Regions from separate parts of the Mesorhizobium sp. M0698 genome, predicted to be linked through region 2. Evidence: riboswitches for the same ligand, from Rfam matches in the RefSeq annotation. Region 2 holds a riboswitch; the other holds the start of a gene.
What was found. Region 2 has a riboswitch for cobalamin ahead of metE (5-methyltetrahydropteroyltriglutamate--homocysteine S-methyltransferase). Riboswitches for the same ligand answer to the same signal wherever they lie in the genome.
Positions count from the first base shown of each region.

Region 1: linked by a shared signal. The riboswitch ahead of NKI16_RS02110 (DUF1636 family protein) and the one ahead of metE (5-methyltetrahydropteroyltriglutamate--homocysteine S-methyltransferase) in region 2 are both predicted to bind cobalamin.

Region 1 covers NZ_JAMYPQ010000001.1:411,070-415,783, forward strand. The annotation lists gene NKI16_RS02100 (cobaltochelatase subunit CobN) at 1-335, opposite strand, end outside; gene cobW (cobalamin biosynthesis protein CobW) at 354-1,394, opposite strand; gene NKI16_RS02110 (DUF1636 family protein) at 1,391-1,825, opposite strand; cobalamin riboswitch at 1,864-2,067, opposite strand; gene NKI16_RS02115 (winged helix-turn-helix domain-containing protein) at 2,097-3,296, opposite strand; gene NKI16_RS02120 (NADH-quinone oxidoreductase subunit A) at 3,632-3,997, shown strand; gene NKI16_RS02125 (NuoB/complex I 20 kDa subunit family protein) at 3,988-4,569, shown strand; gene NKI16_RS02130 (NADH-quinone oxidoreductase subunit C) at 4,575-4,714, shown strand, end outside.
Region 2 covers NZ_JAMYPQ010000031.1:13,012-17,725, reverse strand. The annotation lists gene NKI16_RS31205 (transposase) at 1-419, opposite strand, end outside; gene NKI16_RS31200 (MFS transporter) at 709-960, shown strand; gene NKI16_RS31195 (helix-turn-helix transcriptional regulator) at 1,023-1,856, shown strand; gene NKI16_RS31190 (hypothetical protein) at 2,174-2,428, opposite strand; cobalamin riboswitch at 2,984-3,184, shown strand; gene metE (5-methyltetrahydropteroyltriglutamate--homocysteine S-methyltransferase) at 3,280-4,714, shown strand, end outside.

The DNA of each region.
Region 1 (4,714 bases), on a different contig from region 2:
GCCAGCTTGATACCGCGATTTCGCGCGATAACGGCGAGCTGGTCGCAGCCATAGCGCCACCAGTCATAGCCGCCGAGGATGCGGACCAGAATGACCTTGGCGTGGCGGGCGACGCTGTCGATCCACAGGTCGACGGACATCGGATGGCGCAGGTCGCGCAAGGCGGCGAGCCGCATCGACGGCAGGCGGTGCGCATCTGCCTTCCACGCCGCCGCCAGCCCGGCCAGGTCGCTGTCGGTGAAGGACAGCGCCACGACATCCGCAGGCGTTTGCCTGAGATCGACGGGCTCGGCGAGATCGTCGAGCGAGGCGGATGTGGTGGTGAGGATGTGCATCGCGGCTCGTGCCTGGGGTCAGCCGGCGAGGATACGCTCGATGGCCGGGCGGTTCAGCCCTTTCAGGCCGATGACGACCAGGCGCGAGCGGCGGTCGTCTTCAGCGGTCCAGGCGCGGTCGTAATAGTGGTTGACGCGCGGACCGACGGCCTGCAGCAGGAGCCGCATCGGCTTGCCGCCGACTTCGACGAAACCCTTGACGCGCAACACGTTTTCTTCCTCCGCCGCCGTGGCGACCCGTTGTGCGAGCTCGTCCGGGTTGGACACAGACGCGATGTCGATGACGAACGAGTCAAAATCGTCATGTTCGTGGTCGAGCTCGTCGTCGTGGTGGGTCTTGCGATTCTCGATGTCGTCCTCGACGGCGAGGCCGAGGCCGAGCAGCACCGACGGGTCGACCTTGCCTTGCGAAGTCGGTACGATCTTCACCGCCCGCGCAACATGCTTTCCGATCACGGCATTGGCGCGGGCCGCGCCGGCTGTGTCCATCAGGTCGCTCTTCGACAGGATGATCAGGTCGGCGCAGGCGAGCTGGTCTTCGAACACTTCCTCGACCGGATCGTCATGGTCGAGCGTCTCGTCCTGCGCGCGCTGGGCCTGCAGGGCGTCCATGTCGTTGGCTACGCGGCCATCAGCCAGCGCCGGCCCGTCGACGACGGCGATGACGCCATCGACCGTGACGCGGCTTTTCACGGACGGCCACTGGAAGGCCTGGACCAGCGGCTTGGGCAAAGCAAGGCCGGATGTCTCGATCAGGATGTGGTCGACCCTCGGCGTCAGCGACAGGATCTGGTCCAGCGCCGGGACGAAATCATCGGCGACGGTGCAGCAGATGCAACCATTGGCCAGCTCGACGATGTTTTCCTCGGGGCAGGTGTCGATGGCGCAGCCCTTCAGAATCTCGCCGTCGATGCCGATGTCGCCGAACTCGTTGACGATGATGGCCAGGCGCTTGCCTTTGGCGTTTTCGAGCAAATGGCGGATCAACGTCGTCTTGCCGGCGCCGAGAAAGCCGGTGACCACGGTGCAGGGAACGCGCGAAAGGGAGGCAGCGGTCATGTCAGGTCCTTCAAAACGTCAAGGGGAGGGATGCGGGCAACCAGGCCGCGCTTCAGGCAATCGGGACGGCCGCGCCATGGAATGAGCCCATCCGTCGCGGTGGCGAACAGCTTTGCCCCGGTGACGAGATCGGCCCCGCTGGTCGTGGTCAGATCACCGAAGACGTAACTCCAGCAGCCGTCGCGCAGCATGGCCGCGCTGAGCCGGCGCTTGCAATTGCCGAGGCATTCGACGGTGCGGATTTTGATGTTTTCGCTGGAAGCGGCGCGGCGCGTGTCCTCTGCGAGCAGTTCGCCGGCGCGCGGATGAGCGTCCGAACCGGTCTCGTCACGGCAGGACGAGCAGACGATGACGGTAACGCCGGCCGGGGAATCACCATGGCCGGACAATAAATCCGCTGTCTCAGCCGGAAAACTGCTGTCGCGTTCCAAATCAGGCTCCTTGCCCGGAAAACCCGCCAGGCGATCGGATTCTTATGTCCTAGACGGCAGGTCTCCTGGCTCGCGGGTCATCGCCTGGGTGCCGCCTTCCCGGGAATATCCCAGTGGTTTTCGGCCTTGGCTCGTCGCTTACAGTTGCGGGGACAGCCGCGGATTTGAAATCGAGATTTCGCACCGCATTCCCTCTTGGCCCCTGCCGTTGCGGGCAGGGGACCGTCTGGAACGGATTTAGGCTTGTGGAGCCAGTCGTGTCAACGCACGTCTATGACGCGGCGATATCCGCGAGCGGCCGGCCGAGGTCGCCGGCAGCGGTCACCTCGATGCGTTCCAGGCCGAGCCAGCCCTGCATCTGCTTCAATTCCTCGAAAAGGGCGGCTGCGGTTTGTGGCGGGGCGCCGGGCTCCGCATAGGCGGCGTGGACGCGCAACACACCGGCCGGGCGGTCGGCCCTGAGGTCGACGCGCCCGACGATGCTGTCGCCGAGCAGGAATGGCAGCACATAATAGCCATACCGGCGCTTTTCGGCCGGCGTGTAGATCTCGATGCGGTAGTGGAAGTCGAACAACCGCTCGGTGCGCGACCGCTCGAAGACGACAGGATCGAACGGCGCGAGCAAGGCGCGCGCCTCGATCTTGCGCGGCAAACGGGCGTCCTTGTGGAGATAGGCTGTTTTGCTCCAGCCTTCGACGCTCACCGGCAACAGGTCGCCGGCCTCGACCAACTCCTCGATGCGGCCCTTGATGTCGGCGGGCGAGAGCCGGAAATAGTCGCGCAGGTCTCCTGCCGTGGCGATGCCGTGGGCGCGGGCCGAGATGCGCAGCAATTCGCGGTGAGCATCCTCGGGACAGGGAATCGGTAGCGCGAGTACCGCCGGCGGCAATACGCGCTCCGGCAGATCGTAGAACCGTTCGAAGCCGCGGCGATGCGCCGTGGTGATGCGGCCGGCCCAGAACAGCCATTCGAAGGCGTGCTTGGCATGGCTCCAGCCCCACCAGCCGCCCGAACCCTTCTGCCCTTCGAAAGCCGACGCTGCGATCGGGCCTCGTTCGGCGACCTCGCGATAGATGTCTTCGATATAGGCGGCGTGCTCGCGACCCCATTTGGCCAGTCCGCTGTACATTTCGTCGCCGCGTTCGGCCCGCTGCATGCGCCAGCGCATCAGCGGATAGGTCTCGACCGGCAAGAACGAGGCTTCATGCGCCCAATATTCGAAGACCATGCGCTTGCGCGTTACCGCGGCGTTGTCGAGCAACGCCAGCTTGTAAGGGCCAAGCCGCGAATAAAGAGGCATATAATGGGCGCGCACCACGGCGCTGACGGAATCGATCTGCAGCAGGCCGGTACGGGCAAGCACCCGGGCCAGATGCCGGCGGTCAGGCGTGCCGGTGGGGCGCGGGTCATTGAATCCCTGTGCCGCGAGCGCAATGCGACGGGCCGTGGCAAGCGAGATTCTTTCCTTCATGAAGGCGGCATCCGGACGATTTTAGACAGAGAAAATGACCTGCGATTCCGTGCCATGCTAGCAGGGTTTTGGCGGCATCCATGTCAGGAGAGAAAAGTGGAGTAAAAAGTGAAGGAAATCAAACAGGAGCGGATCGGACCAGTTTTCCCGGATATGCCGTCCAGCACCGCGATTTGAACAAGGTTTGACTTGCTTCGCCGAAAGCGCTGCGCTAACCCTCGCCGCGTTGCAGCATAGAGCCCCCTTAAAACGGTTCAGTGGTTAAACTGTCACGCTTCCGCAAGTGGGTCCGGTGCTGTAATCAGAGTGGATTGGCCGCCAACGGAAACTGCAGCATGAACGCACTTTTAGGTTCGTACCTGCCCATCGTCCTGTTCATCGGCGTGGCGCTGATCGTCGGGCTGGCGCTGCTCGCTGCACCGTTCCTGGTGGCCTACCGCAACCCCGATCCGGAAAAGCTTTCCGCCTATGAGTGCGGCTTCAACTCGTTCGACGACGCCCGCATGAAGTTCGATATCCGCTTCTACCTGGTGTCGATCCTGTTCATCATCTTCGATCTGGAGGTGGCCTTCCTGTTTCCTTGGGCGGTGTCGTTCAGCCAGATCGGCATGCTCGGTTTCTGGTCGATGATGGTGTTTTTGGCGGTGCTGACCATCGGCTTTGCCTATGAATGGAAAAAAGGAGCGCTGGAATGGGATTGAACGACAGTTCCGGCACGCTCGTCGCGCCGAAGCCCAAGGGCCTCATCGACCCCAACACCGGCAGGCCGGTCGGGTCCGACGATCCATTCTTCCTGGAGATCAACAACGAGCTCGCCGACAAGGGCTTTCTCGTCACCTCGACCGAGGCGCTCATCACCTGGGCGCGCAGCGGCTCGTTGATGTTCATGACCTTCGGTCTCGCCTGCTGCGCGGTCGAGATGATCCATACGTCGATGCCGCGCTATGACTCGGAGAGGTTCGGTGTCGCGCCGCGCGCGTCCCCGCGCCAGTCCGACATCATGATCGTCGCCGGCACGCTGACCAACAAGATGGCGCCGGCGCTGCGCAAGGTCTACGATCAGATGCCGGAGCCGCGCTACGTCATCTCGATGGGCTCCTGCGCCAATGGCGGCGGCTATTATCATTATTCCTATTCGGTGGTGCGGGGCTGCGACCGCATCGTGCCGGTCGACATCTACGTGCCCGGCTGCCCGCCGAGCGCCGAAGCGCTGCTCTACGGTATCCTTCTGCTGCAGAAGAAGATCCGCCGCACCGGCACGATCGAGCGGTGAGCGGCATGACCCAGGCGTTGAATGACCTCTCGACCTATCTCGGCGAGAAGCTGATCGGCCGGATCGGCGTGGCGGTGCTCGCCTATGGCGAACTCACCATCTCGGTCGAGCCGCGCGACCTGATCGAGGTGGTGACCTTCCTGCG
Region 2 (4,714 bases):
TGGGCACGATCCTTCGCGGAGTAGCTCTTTCGGCCCGTTCGCGCTGACGGCGGTGCTTCAGTGGTCGCGGATATCGGCTTGGCAGGCGCGCTCGCCTCAGCTTCTGGCTTCCTCGACCGCCGCGCTCTCGTCTTCGGTTTTGGCGTTTCCGTTTTGTCTGCCGGTTCGCTATGAACTACTGCTGACTCGGTCTCCAGGGGATTGGCCATGAAATGCTCCACTCGCGGTTTGTGCAAAGGTTCAGCATCAAGGGCCACTACAGTAGAGTCAACAAGCTGACGATTTAACGGCTCGACTTCCTTTGTTGTCTCGGCCATCGCCGCGGCGATGTCGAAATTGCCCCAGATGGAACGTGCGGATTTTTGATAATTGCGCTTTTGTTTGATTTCCACGGTGAATGGTCGCGTCTGCCGCCTCATAGTTCCTTCCTGAATAGGAGAATGAAGTCGCCGCTCGAATTTTTTGGCGCTTCCTGCTTAGCGCGGAGCATTATCGTATAGCCGCTCAACGGGCAAGTGATGCCGGTCTTCGATGGCTGACCATCTGGGGAGATTTGAGCGGCTTCGCACGTCCTGCGCATGCCTGTAAGGCCGCCAAGTTTTCTGGGTTAGCAGGCGCGCACTGTGGCAGCTTGGCTTGTACGGCGAGGCCATGGTTGAGTGAGGCGAAACAAATCCAGCCCCGCGGTCAATCCCGAGGCTTCCCACAATGGCGAAGAGAACATCTTCACTCGTTCCTTTTGAGCACAAGACCTTCCGTTCGCTATGGTCGGCTGCACTCATTTCGAACCTTGGCACCCTAGTGGAAGGTGCGGCGGCAGCTTGGCTGATGACGAGCATCGCAGCAGTAATTTTTGATCGCCCATTCGTGCTGTGTACCAGCCCTGTGTCTTGCGCAAGTGGTCACGAACGGCTGCCGGAGCCTCGAAGACGCCCTAAAAACACATGCTGCGATTTTTGAACACGCTTGACGTGTTAGATTAATTCATCCACGATGCGTGTGTTGAACACGCGAGGTGAGTTATGAACATGAAAGAGCTTAGGGTTCGACTGGGCATGACTCAAAAAGATTTGGCAGAGCAGATGGCAACAACGCAACAGACTGTGGCCCGTTGGGAAACAGGCAAAACGCAGTTGAACGTCGAGCAGATCAAGGACCTTTGTCTCACGTTGAAATGCACGGTCGAGGAGCTGCTGGGCTGGAAGATTGATGTCGAGGAGTGGCGCACGAGCCCGTTTGCAATTGCCGATGCCGAAACGCGATACGGCACGCTCAGAATCAAGACGACTGTTGGCAGCCGCCAATATCCTATCGATGAAAAGGCGCGTGAATCGATTTTACGTCAGTTGAAGGAACTTCATAATCTGCGCAGAAATAACACAAGCAGGCCATGGCTGTATTGTTGGAGCCTTGACAACAAAATACTCTTGATAAATCCGCAATATGTCCGCACCATTGAGCTTATCGGTGACGATGTAGAGGAGATGCCAGAGTATTATCATCCAGAAATCTATCGGGCTTTGGATGACTGGGATAAGGGTGAGGTTTCAGGAAAGCTGAAGAAAGAATGCGATGCCATCATCGCAGAGATGGGTGATCAGGAAGCCGTGCGCATGGCCTCCTATGTTCGCGTCACATATGACGACGGAGAAGATGAGTGGAACTTCTTGGATGAAGAAACCGCTACGACTTTCTTCGGATTGGAAGCTGCGACCTTTGACGTTCCCCAGTGTAGTTTCGCCGAAGTGGAGGAGGAAGGTTACTACCGAGCGCGATACGCCAACCTTGATCGCGTCGCGGTGATGGAGGTTCCAAGCGACCGTTATCACAGATTGACCGCGCCCGAGGAAGCTTAGAACCATCCACGAAGGGCGCATGTTACATCTCGACCTTGCGTGGTGCGTTTTCAGTACGAGATGACGTTAAGCGTAGGTAGTGGCAGGTAAGAGTGCTCGACCAGAAGCTCAACTGCCTCCTCAATATCGCTGCCGATGTGCCGCAGGACACGTCCACGGGAGCGTGGATAGGCGTGAAGTTCCTGCACTCCACGGTCCGCTCTCCCATCGCCGGTGTGTGCCCGACGCCATCTTGTGGACGAGCTTGGCCGCCTGCACCCGGTTGTATTCCGGCTTGCGGTCCGCCTGGGCGGTCCGCCGCGATGGCTATCTCCATGTCAATCGGCGCCGAACTTTGACTGCCCGCTGCTTTTGATGAATTTGGCGAGGTCCCGCGCATAATCACTCTTGGTCTTCTCCTTGAGGCCCTGTGTCGCGAACTTGTGGTCCAGCAGGGCAAACAGGTCCAAGTCCCCTTCCGCCTGTGGCGCTGGCTTGCCCTCACCGCCCTCGGCTTCCCAATTGGGGACCGCTTCTGCGCGCTGCACCGTGGCGATTGTCCGCCCAAGACGCATCACAAGATCGAACGCCAAACCGTGCGCGTGCACGACGATTTGCCGCTCAGGCCTCATTTGGACAGGACTTGAGCTAGCCCGGTGGTTTGAGCCGGGTTACCTTGAGCCGGTGGGCTGCGAACAAGCAGTTCGAGACATTGGCCTCGATCACTTCGCAACACGCCGCTGCGCCTGGCCTCGGTGTGCTCCCCCCGAAATCGTTGTGTCATATCACCGAGGGCATCACGGCCAACAGCTTCCACATGGGCAACAGCCTCGCCATTGAGCCGAATATGGTCGCGAGCAGATCACCAACGAAGCGGTCGGAACCTCGGAGCCGAAGTTCGACGCCGAGGTGGTTCGCGTGATGCGCTAAGCAGCACCACGGCGCTTGCCGGTATGTTTGCTGCCGGCAGCCGACGAACTCCTATCCTCCTGGACAAGGGCGCCGTGCGTCATTGCTTTGATTTACCGGCCGCTCAAGGCTTCCACAGTTTTCGCTTTCGAGGCGACCTTTGGAACATGCCAACGGAAATTTAACATAACGACATAAACATTTCTTTATGCGGCGTTGACAATGAAGCGAACTGCTGTAATTGTCTCCCGCGTCGTGGTTCTCCGTACGGCGCTGCCGCAGCGGAGCTAAGAGGGAAGCCGGTGCGATGCCGGCGCTGCCCCCGCAACTGTTAGCGGCGAGCCAACCCCACTCATGTCACTGAGGCGAATAGCCTTGGGAAGACGGGTAGAGGCTATGACCCCGCGAGCCAGGAGACCTGCCACGGCGAATTACGTCCACGGGCGGGGTGTCTCGGTGGCCGCTGCAGCCTGGCGTTCGTGCCGGCCTGCTAGCGCCTTCCTTGTCACCGACGCCCCAACCATCGGGGTCTGGCATGACTATCTCTCAGCAAATTCCTGTAGCAACGCTCGGCGTGCCCCGCTTCGGTCGTCGGCGAGAACTGAAATTCGCGCTTGAAAGCTACTGGTCCGGAAAATCGTCCGCTGCCGACCTTCTCACGACGGCGAAGGCGCTCCGTGCCGCTAGCTGGGAGGAGCAACGCGATCGCGGCGTGTCGAAAATCCCGTCGAACGACTTCTCGCTTTACGACCATGTGCTCGACACCGCAGCCATGGTCGGCGCCCTTCCGTCCCGTTACGGCTGGAATGGCGGCGAGGTCCCACTCGACATCTACTTCGCTATGGCGCGCGGCAACCAAGGTCAGACGGAGGATTGTGGGCACGGTGGTCACCAGCATGCGGCTCATCGGACTGGCGTAACCGCGATGGAAATGACCAAGTGGTTTGACACCAACTATCACTACATTGTGCCGGAACTCAACGATGATCAGACGTTCGCCCTCTCGTCGACGAAACCGGTCGATTACTTCATCGAGGCTAAAGCTCTCGGCGTTCACACACGCCCAGTCATCCTTGGACCGATCACCTTCCTCAAGCTGGCGAAATCGCCTGCCGAAGGATTCGATCCCATCGCGCTCCTACCACGGCTTCTGCCCGTCTACGAGCAACTCCTGCGGAGCTTGAAGCTGTCGGGTGCCGATTGGGTGCAGATCGATGAGCCAGCGCTTGTCCTCGATCTGAACCCGAACGAACGAGCTGCGTTCGAATTCGCCTATGGCCAGCTGTCAAAAGCCGCGCCCGAGTTGAAGATCATGCTGGCTGCCTATTTCGGGCCGCTGGGAGACAATCTCGAAACCGCGGTTTCTCTGCCCCTGGCCGGGCTGCATATTGATCTCGTGCGCGCTCCCGAGCAGCTGGAAACGGTGGGTCGGCTCGCACCGAAGGATCTGGTGCTCTCGCTTGGCTTGATCGATGGCCGCAACGTCTGGCGTGCGAACCTGCCCGCCATTCTCGACCGCATCAAACCGATCGTCGCCGGCTGGCCCTTGGACCGCGTCGAGATCGCGCCTTCTTGCTCGATGCTGCATGTGCCGATCGACCTCCGCATGGAGACGGAACTCGACGCGGACATCAGGTCGTGGCTCGCCTTCGCGGCCCAGAAGACCGACGAGTTGGTGTTGCTTGCCCGGGCCCTGTCCCAAGGCAGGGATGCGGTGGCAGGCGCGTTGAAAGCGTCTGCCGAGGCTGCCGCCACTCGCGTGACATCCACGAAGATCCATGACCCGCTGGTTGAGGGGCGGATCGCCAGCATTGACGACAGCATGAAGCGACGAGAGAGCGCTTTTGCCGAGCGCTCCAGAGTCCAGGCCGGCACGCTCGGGCTGCCGCCGTTCCCGACGACGACCATCGGGTCCTTCCCGCAGACGCCGCAGGTACGCAGGGCGCGGGCCGCTCATGCGAAGGGCCAGC